DNA from 3 places in the Nostoc cf. commune SO-36 genome. Region 1 is predicted to be linked to each of the others. Evidence: predicted binding sites of a transcription regulator. Region 1 holds the regulator's gene; each other region holds the start of a gene.

Evidence for each region. Region 1 encodes HrcA, which represses chaperone genes, less so after heat shock. Its sites were predicted from a motif close to TTAGCACTCNNGANTCNNGAGTGCTAA; they were not measured.
Region 2: a site for HrcA is predicted at 1,919-1,945, ahead of groL (chaperonin GroEL). Genes of this name have one in related genera too.
Region 3: a site for HrcA is predicted at 1,693-1,719, ahead of groES (co-chaperone GroES). Genes of this name have one in related genera too.

Annotation. Positions count from the first base shown of each region.
Region 1 covers NZ_AP025732.1:4,575,916-4,579,201, reverse strand. The annotation lists gene ANSO36C_RS20610 (rhodanese-like domain-containing protein) at 89-421, shown strand; gene hrcA (heat-inducible transcriptional repressor HrcA) at 889-1,998, shown strand; gene ANSO36C_RS20600 (DUF2834 domain-containing protein) at 2,122-2,796, shown strand; gene psbA (photosystem II q(b) protein) at 3,060-3,286, shown strand, end outside.
Region 2 covers NZ_AP025732.1:5,723,116-5,726,401, forward strand. The annotation lists gene fabG (3-oxoacyl-[acyl-carrier-protein] reductase) at 1-379, shown strand, start outside; gene ANSO36C_RS26080 (MraY family glycosyltransferase) at 738-1,820, opposite strand; gene groL (chaperonin GroEL) at 1,978-3,286, shown strand, end outside.
Region 3 covers NZ_AP025732.1:3,266,109-3,269,394, reverse strand. The annotation lists gene groL (chaperonin GroEL) at 1-1,226, opposite strand, end outside; gene groES (co-chaperone GroES) at 1,360-1,671, opposite strand; gene ANSO36C_RS14675 ((2Fe-2S) ferredoxin domain-containing protein) at 1,980-2,453, shown strand; gene ANSO36C_RS14670 (response regulator transcription factor) at 2,782-3,286, shown strand, end outside.

The DNA.
Region 1 (3,286 bases):
GAGAATGGATGCTGATGTCAAGGCAGAAATTTTCTGTCACCATAAACAGTATTAGGACTGTTTACGAAAACCTCATGACAGGGAACTCATGAATCAAATTAGTGTAGAAGAACTGGCGCAACGTCTTTCTTCTAGTGATCCAAGTATTCAGCTAGTAGATGTGCGTGAACCACAAGAATTGGAGATCGCTAGCATTGAGGGCTTTGTCAACCTACCTTTAAGTCAATTTGTCGAATGGGGAGATCAAGTACCTACCCTCTTCAATCCCCAAGCTGAAACACTTGTGCTATGCCACCACGGCATCCGTTCTGCCCAGATGTGCCAGTGGTTGATGGCTCAAGGATTTACAAATGTGCAAAATATTTCGGGTGGTATTGCTGCTTATTCCCTACTGGTAGACCCTTCAATTCCCCAATATTAGCTTTTTCAGATACATCACTCAGATGGAACTTACCCTTCCATCTGGCATTTGCTATGCTAAAAGCAGAAGTTCATCACTTTAGAGGCTTGCCGGAAAGCTGTAGATTTGGGCATAAGGTACATCTGCACAAAAATTTTTGACTAGGCCAAACTATAGTTCAGCATTAGCCATTGCCAAAAAATACGTATCTAATAATACTGTTGTAATTGCAAATTTATGCAAAAGTACGGTTATAAAAGAGCATGGTAAGGATACATTATAACTAGCAGTTTTTGCAAAAAGCTTTAGCTACTATTTCAACCTTACTCTTAAAAAATGCTGTATGTATATGAGCTTTAAGAATACTTATCATTATATAGTTATATAATTTGCTATCTTAATAAATTATTAATATTTTCTGTTTTCGATTAAACACACAAATTTTTTCAGAGTTTGATTAAAATTTGCCTTCAGCAAAACATACCATAATGGAAGTTCAGTTAACAAATCGACAACAGCATATACTTTGGGCAACGGTACGCCACTACATTGCGACAGCAGAGCCTGTTGGTTCAAAGGCTTTAGTCGAAGAGTACGACCTGGGTGTAAGCTCGGCGACAATTCGCAATGTGATGGGTGTTTTAGAAAAGTCTGGATTACTTTATCAACCACACGCTTCTGCTGGACGCGTACCTTCAGATTCAGGCTATCGCATTTATGTTGACCAACTAATTACACCTTCTCTGCGAGACGCTACGCGAACAGAAACTTTAGGGCGAGAAGTAGAGGTAGCGCTGCAAAAGCATCTCCAGTGGGAAGACCGCAGTTTAGAAACCCTACTGCAAGGAGCCGCACAAATTTTAGCAACCTTAAGTGGTTGCATTAGCTTGATCACCATGCCGCAAACGACTACAGCGCTATTGCGACATCTGCAATTAGTGCAAATTGAAGCCGGGCGGATCATGCTGATTGTCGTAACTGATGGTTACGAGACACATTCTAAATTGATGGATTTATCGCCAACACCAGAAGAAACACAACGCGATTCAGAGGTAATCGATCGCGAGGTACAGATTGTTTCTAACTTTTTGAATAGCCACTTGCGGGGGCGAAGTCTGTCGGAATTAGCCTACCTCAACTGGAGCGAACTAGATCAGGAGTTCCAACGTTACGGGGAATTCTTGAAAAACTCAGTTGCGGAATTGACTCGTCGAACTCTTGCGCCGACTGCAACCCAAATTATGGTTCGGGGTGTGTCAGAAGTTTTGCGCCAACCAGAATTTTCCCAGTTACAGCAAGTACAAACGATTATCCACCTGCTGGAAGAAGAACAAGACCAACTGTGGCGATTAATATTTGAGGAGCCAGAACCAGAAGATGGTGCTAAACCAAAGGTAACGGTTCGCATTGGCGCAGAAAACCCATTAGAACCGATACGCACCTGCACCTTAATTTCTTCCAACTATCGCCGAGGTTCGATACCCGTAGGAAGTGTGGGAGTTTTGGGGCCAACGCGCCTAGATTATGAAAGTGCGATCGCAGTAGTAGCATCTGCTGCTGATTATCTCTCGGAAGCTTTCAGCTACTTCAATCCTTAAATCGTATGAGATGATATTTAGGGAAAAGCCGCTACGGAGTCTAAGCGAATCAACAATATAATAGCAAGCAAATAGCCCAATTTGTAGCGGCAAAATTAATAATTAAAACTACGTAAATCTTTCATGGTTAGAAAAATTGCCTTTGGCTTGCTGTGGCTGGGATTGGTTGTCTATGCTTTTTTCCTTGCGCCTCCTGAGCAACCCGGTACATTGGAGTTAATTAAAAACCTTTCTCTTGGGCAGTGGGAGGGCATTAAACCATTAGTCATAGCACTATTCAACATCATGGGCATCTGGCCTCTAATTTACAGCGGAGTATTGTTTATTGATGGTAGAGGGCAAAAAATACCTGCTTGGCTGTTTGCGATCCCTTCTTTCGCAGTTGGTGCTTTTGCCTTGTTACCCTACTTAGCCCTTAGAGAACCAAATAATGAGTTTGTTGGTAAAAAGAATATCTTGCTTAAGCTGCTAGATTCTCGTGTTACTGGTTTTGTATTGATAGTAGGCACAGTTATTCTAGTTGCTTACGGTTTAAAAGGAGGAGATTGGGGCAGTTTTGTCCAAGAGTGGCAAACTAACCGCTTTATCCATGTAATGAGTTTAGATTTTTGTCTACTTTCCCTACTCTTTCCCGCATTGCTGGGAGATGATATGGCGCGTCGCGGTTGGAAAAATTCGCAGTTTTTCTGGTTAATAGCCTTGATACCGCTATTTGGTCCATTGATTTATTTATCTGTGCGTCCACCTTTACAAGAAGTGGGTGTAGAGTCCATATCCAACCAGCCAGTGGCGAATTAAACTGGAGACTAGGGCTTAGGGGCTTCGCACCCCTACGTTAAGGATTTTGGAAATGTCTAATCCAAAATCTAAAATTTAAAATCAAAAATCGTATCATCCAAAGTCCCCTTTTTCAATAAATTGGGGATTTTCTGTGGGTGCGTAAATCCCAAGAGAAAACTTTTTTCTGAAAGTACTTTACAAAACGCAATAAATTATTTAAGATGTGTAACAGGTAGTCAAACCTACCTAATTCATCCACAAATAATTGCACTTATAAAACAATGACAGCAACCATTCAACGTCGCGAAAGCGCCAACGTATGGGAGCGGTTCTGCAATTGGATCACCAGCACCAACAACCGCATTTACATCGGTTGGTTCGGCGTAGTCATGATTCCAACCCTGCTAGCCGCTACCGCCTGCTTCGTAATCGCCTTCATCGCTGCTCCTCCAGTAGACATCGATGGTATCCGTGAACCAGTTGCAGGTTCATTAATCTATGGAAACAA
Region 2 (3,286 bases), 1.1 Mb from region 1:
ACGCGCCGTAAGTAAAATTATGCTCAAGCAGCGATCGGGGCGGATTATCAACATTACCTCCGTTGCTGGGCAAATGGGCAACCCAGGGCAATCAAACTACAGCGCCGCCAAAGCAGGTGTAATCGGCTTCACCAAAAGCGTTGCCAAAGAACTAGCTACTCGTGGGATCACCGTTAACGCCGTCGCCCCTGGATTCATCTCCACCGACATGACCAGCGACCTCAACAACCCCGAAGATATTCTCAAGTACATCCCACTCGGTCGCTTCGGTCAACCCGAAGAAGTCGCTGGTATGGTGCGTTTCCTCGCCGCCGATCCCGCCGCCAACTACATCACCGGACAAGTTTTTAATGTCGATGGTGGTATGGTCATGGCGTAAATAGTGCTGAGTTAGGAGTTAATGATTTTTGTCAATTATTAGTCAATACAGTTCAGTTAAGCATCTCTTTCTTCTCTCTGCGTTCTCTGCGCCTTCTCTACGAGACGCTACGCGTTGGCGAAAGCCTCTCGTAGAGAAGGCGGTAGCCTGCGGCAAGCCGAAGCGTCTACGTAAAAAAAACGACTTTGGTAACAGAGTTTTAGCCTTAACTGAACCGTATTGCTTTATAGTTGAATAAATTTTTTTGTAAGCTTTACCCCAGTTTTATAGGTTTTGTGTACTAGCTCTCGTAGACATCGCTTCCATACGAAAATAAATCATAGTAGGGCTAGCATTGCAATGCCCACCCTACAAACAATTAAGGCTGTTGACGTATCCTTTGCCAGACAGTAAAGCCCAAAAGAATAATAATGCTACTGGCGGTAGCCAGCATCACAGCCAAACTCATACCTTGTATTCTCATCGCCAGCAAGTTGAAAACTAAGGTAATTGACCAAAGGGTAAACGCAGCATGGCGCTGGGAGAGTCCCCAAGCAAGTAAGCGGTGGTGCAAGTGGTCTTTGCCAGGAGTACTCAGAGGATTATTTCCTGCTAATAGCCGTCGCACAAATACTTGAGTGGTATCTAACACTGGTAACAGTAGAAATAAAACCGTAGGAATTAGCGCATAAATTGTGTTTTGTTGCAGTTTGCCTAAAATACTAGTTGCTGCCAGCACATAGCCAAAAAAGTATGCTCCGGCATCACCCATAATAATTCGTGAAGGATGAAAGTTATGGCGTAAAAAGCCTAGTGCAGCACCTCCCAAGGCTGCGAGTACCAAAATTGCTGCTGCACGATTGTTAAATTGGGCTGCAACAGCTAACAAACTCATGGCAGTAATAAAACTAATTCCTCCTGCCAAGCCATCCATGCCATCCATCAAGTTGATAGCATTAGTAATCCCTACTACCCATAGTACTGTTAGCAATATGGACAGGAACGAGTCGATGGGCGTGCCAAACAGAACTTTGACGCTGATGCCATTAGCTACCAGCAACAGTGCTGTGACAATTTGTGCCCACAATCGAACAGAGGGCGGTAAGCCAAACTGATCATCGATAAAGCCCACAAGGACTAATATCGAACCCCCTAACAGAATAGTGAGTACCTGAGCCAATACAGTTTGGAGTTCGATAGGTCGTAATAGGCTAGCTAATACCAGCGCGGCAATTACACCCGCGTAGATAGCTAACCCCCCTGCGTTGGGTAAAGGTTCTCGGTTGAGTCGCCGTGCGTTGGGTTGATCAGCCCAACCTACCCGCAAGGCGAATTTGCGTACTGTCGGAATTAAACGCCAAGTTACCAGCCAAGCCAAGAGGAACGTAAATACTACTGCCAACCAGCCGGTGCCGCTAGGTTCGGCAATACCAAGGAACTTAAGGGAGTTGTCTAGATTCATCTCCCAATTCAAGCATTACTGCCTGTATCTAATATGAGCATCACCTGTATATTAATCAATTTTTTTATTTCCATTTGTAACTTGAGCCGCTTGGGAGATTAGCACTCTGGCGCTGTGAGTGCTAAATTGTCTAATGGAAGCGCTGGAGAAATAAAACATGGCGAAAATTATTGCATTTGACGAGGAATCGCGGCGAGCTCTAGAAAGGGGTGTTAACGCCCTTGCCGATGCCGTAAAAATCACCTTGGGGCCTAAAGGTCGCAATGTCCTTTTAGAAAAAAAGTTTGGCGCACCTCAAATTGTCAACGATGGTATCACTGTTGCCAAGGAAATTGAATTAGAAGATCCTTTGGAAAATACTGGTGCAAGACTCATCCAGGAAGTAGCCTCAAAAACTAAAGATGTCGCTGGGGATGGTACAACCACCGCCACAGTTTTAGCACAAGCCTTGATTCGAGAAGGTTTGAAGAACGTGGCGGCGGGTAGTAACCCTGTTAGCTTGAGACGCGGGATCGACAAAACTATTGAGGCACTGGTACTAGAAATTGCCAAAATAGCCAAGCCAGTAGAAGGAAGTGCGATCGCTCAAGTTGCCACTGTCTCTGCTGGTAACGATGAAGAAGTTGGCCAAATGTTAGCCCAAGCAATGGAAAAAGTCACCAAAGATGGTGTAATTACCGTTGAAGAATCTAAATCTCTAACCACCGAACTAGAAGTAGTTGAGGGGATGCAGATTGACAGAGGTTACATTTCACCCTACTTTGTCACCAACAACGAGCGGCAAATCGTGGAATTTGAAAACGCCCGGATTTTGGTTACTGACAAAAAAATCAGCAGCATCCAAGATTTAGTACCAATTTTGGAAAAAGTCGCCCGTTCTGGTCAGCCCTTGCTGATCATCGCTGAAGATGTCGAAGGTGATGCTTTGGCAACTTTGGTGGTAAACAAAGCGCGGGGTGTACTAGCCGTGGCTGCAATTAAAGCACCTGGGTTTGGCGATCGCCGCAAAGCTTTGTTAGAAGATATTGCTATTCTCACCGATGGACAGTTGATTTCGGAAGAAATCGGCTTAAGTTTGGATACCGCTGCTCTAGAAGCGCTGGGAACTGCCCGCAAAATCACCATTGACAAAGAAAGCACCACAATTGTCGCTGGTAGTGTCACCAAGCCAGAGGTACAAAAGCGGATTGGTCAAATTCGCAGACAGTTGGAAGAAACCGATTCTGAGTACGATCAAGAAAAACTGCAAGAACGCATCGCCAAGCTTGCTGGCGGTGTGGCAGTGATTAAAGTGGGTGCGGCAACCGAAACCGAACTCAAAGACCGTAAGCTGCGGATTGAAGACGCGCTGAACGCTACTAAAGCTGCTGTGGAAGAAGGTATTGTTCCTGGTGGTGGGACAACTCTAATTCACTTAGCTAAGAAGGTAGAAGAGATTAAAAAGACCCTACAAAATGACGAAGAAA
Region 3 (3,286 bases), 1.3 Mb from region 1:
ATACCTTCTTCCACAGCAGCTTTGGTGGCGTTGATAGCGTCTTCTAGGCGCAGCTTCTTGTCTTTCATTTCGGTTTCGGTCGCTGCACCCACTTTCACTACAGCAACACCACCAGAGAGTTTAGCAAGACGCTCTTGTAATTTCTCTTTGTCGTAAGAAGATTCGGTTTCATCGATTTGACGACGAATCTGTTCTACACGAGCTTTAACAGCAGCTTCGTTACCTTCGGCAACAATTGTGGTGCTGTCCTTGGTAATGGTGATCCGGCGAGCTTTACCCAGGCTATCCAGCTTGGTGTTATCTAGCTTCAAACCAGCATCTTCGGTAATTAGTTGACCACCGGTCAAAACAGCGATGTCTTCCAGTAGTGCTTTGCGGCGATCGCCAAAACCAGGAGCCTTAACAGCAGCCACGTTTAGTACACCGCGCAAACGGTTTACTACCAAGGTTGCCAAAGCTTCTTTTTCAATATCTTCAGCGATAATCACCAAAGGACGACCAGCACGAGCTACTTGCTCTAACACTGGTACAAGGTCTTGTACCAAAGCGATTTTCTTATCGGTCAGCAGTATGAAAGGCTCATCAAAAACCGCTTCCATCCGCTCAGGGTCGGTAGCAAAATAAGGAGAGATGTAGCCTTTGTCAAAGCGCATCCCTTCAGTGATTTCCAACTCGGTGAACATAGATTTCCCTTCTTCTAGGGAAATTACGCCTTCCTTACCCACCTTATCCATTGCTTGGGCAATCATCTGACCGACTTCTTCGTCATTACCAGCCGAGATTGCACCAACTTGGGCAATAGCTTTGGAATCTTCCACTGGACGGGCGTGTTCTTTGATTTTGTCTACCAAAAAGGCAGTAGCTTTGTCAATACCACGCTTCAAGGAAATTGCGTTAGCACCAGCTGCAACGTTCCGTAAGCCTTCTTTGACGATCGCATGAGCTAAAACGGTAGCAGTGGTAGTACCATCACCCGCAGCATCATTGGTCTTAGAAGCAGCTTGACGAATCAGAGCTACACCAGTGTTTTCAATATGGTCTTCTAATTCGATTTCTTTGGCGATCGTTACACCATCATTAACAATCTGAGGTGCGCCAAATTTCTTTTCTAGGACTACGTTGCGACCTTTGGGGCCAAGGGTAACAGCTACAGCCTCAGCCAGGATGTCAATGCCTCGTTCCAAGGCGCGACGGGCGTTTTCGTTGTAGATAATGCGCTTTGCCATAATTTCTTGTTAGTTGTCCTTTGTCATTTATCTTTTGTTCTACCCTTCGGGAAGCCGCCCGGAGGGGGTCTACGTCATTTGTCATTTGTCCTCTGTCATTGGCTAATGACTAATGACCAATGACTAATGACCACTAAATAACGACTGCTAAAATATCTTTTTCAGAAAGCAGTACATATTCTTCGGTGCCTAGCTTGATATCAGTGCCAGCGTACTTAGAGTACAGCACCTTATCGCCGACTTTGATTTCCAATTCCTGACGGTTTCCGTCGTCATTACGCTTGCCAGGGCCAAGAGCCACTACTTCCCCTACCTGGGGCTTTTCCTTGGCGGTATCGGGCAAATACAGACCACCTGCGGTCTTTTCCTCAGAGGCGTTCACTTTTACGAAAACGCGATCGCCTAAAGGTTTAACTGTAGAAACGCTTAGAGATAAAGCTGCCATATTATTTCTTTCCTTTAGAGATTAGCACTCTCAACTCCTGAGTGCTAATCTACCGAAAAATTGCATCCAATGGCAAGAATTCCTTTAGTACGGGTTCCCGAACTACAGGGTCATAGATGTACTTAAGTACAAATGCTTAATTATTTCTACCTTGCGGGTTCTGTTCGGTAAGCTACGAAGAGAGTAGGGAGAGACGCGATTAATCGTCTCTGTACTAGAAAGTTAGGAGTTATGAGAATTCGTCCCCATTCCTTTTCTATTTTCAAAGGTGGGAAATTGCTATAGAACTGTAATCAGGGAGCCGCTCGATGAGTAACAATAGGGTGATCCAGTCCAGCCATCAAATTTCCAAAACCACTAAGTCTTTAAAACATAAGGCCCTGAGCAATTGGGTAGAAAGTTTAGGACTTGCAAAAATTCAGCGGCATATTTTTATTGGCGCTGACCAGGCAATTGCCAATCGCGGCTCAAAACGAGCTAGTCTGGAATCCTGGGAATACTTAAAAAAGCGATTTAAAGAGTTAAAACTCGATGAACCGCAACAGAGTCATCCCATTTGCGTCTTTAAAACTGAAGCCAACTGCTTGCGTGTTTCTTGCTCTAGACCCATAATGGTGGTTTACCCTGATGGTGTCTGGTGTCGCCAAGAAAACCCGGAAGTTACCCTGCGGCTTGTCCGAGAACACTTAATAGGCAATAAGGTGGTAGAAAAATATGCGTTTTTAACCCATCTTTTGCCAGAAACTTCCCTAGTTTCTTGTGAACACCTTATAGAGGCTTAACAACCAAAGGATATGCTATAGCAGTAAGCTTAAAGAAAGTGCGGGTTGCTTTTGAGGTAGGGTCATCTTTAAGCCAATACTTACTTGTGAGTCAGAAGGATTATTATTTTATCAGTGTTTTTGACCCCGACTCTTTCAATGCGATATATAATAGCGCATTATAGATACTACTGCTATACGTATCCTTGCTGGACTTTTGCTATCGAGCTACTAGTCTATTGAAAGTGCTCGGCATTTTTGAGACTTCGAGACAGCAAAGGCAAGTTAAGTAGGAAAAAGGACAACATCTCGAATAACCCACCATAGAGGATAAATATTCAAGACTTTGATGGACCGAAGCGCGACAAGTGCCACTGCTATGAAAGAACCCAGCATGAAAGATCACAAACGACTTCTATTGATTGATGATGACCCTAACCTCATCTTGCTGGTGAAGGATTACTTAGAATTCCGGGGATATGAAGTCATTACCGCCGAAAATGGACGTGAAGCTCTGGAAATTTTAGAGCAAGATGTTCCAGACATGATCATCTGCGATGTGATGATGCCGGAAATGGACGGATATACTTTTGTAGAGCAAGTCCGGCAAAACGAACGCACCAGCTGGATTCCGGTTCTTTTCCTTTCAGCTAAGGGACAAAGTGCAGACCGAGTTAAGGGTCTGAATAAAGGTGCTGATGTTTATATGGTCAAACCCTTTGAACCAGAAGAACTCGTAGCGCAAGTTGAATCCTCGCTGAAACAAACTATCCGTTGGAAAGAACACCAAGCTAAAGGAGGCGAAAACGGTTCCCGTATCCAGGTTCCCTTCGATGTGCAATTAACCCCAACCG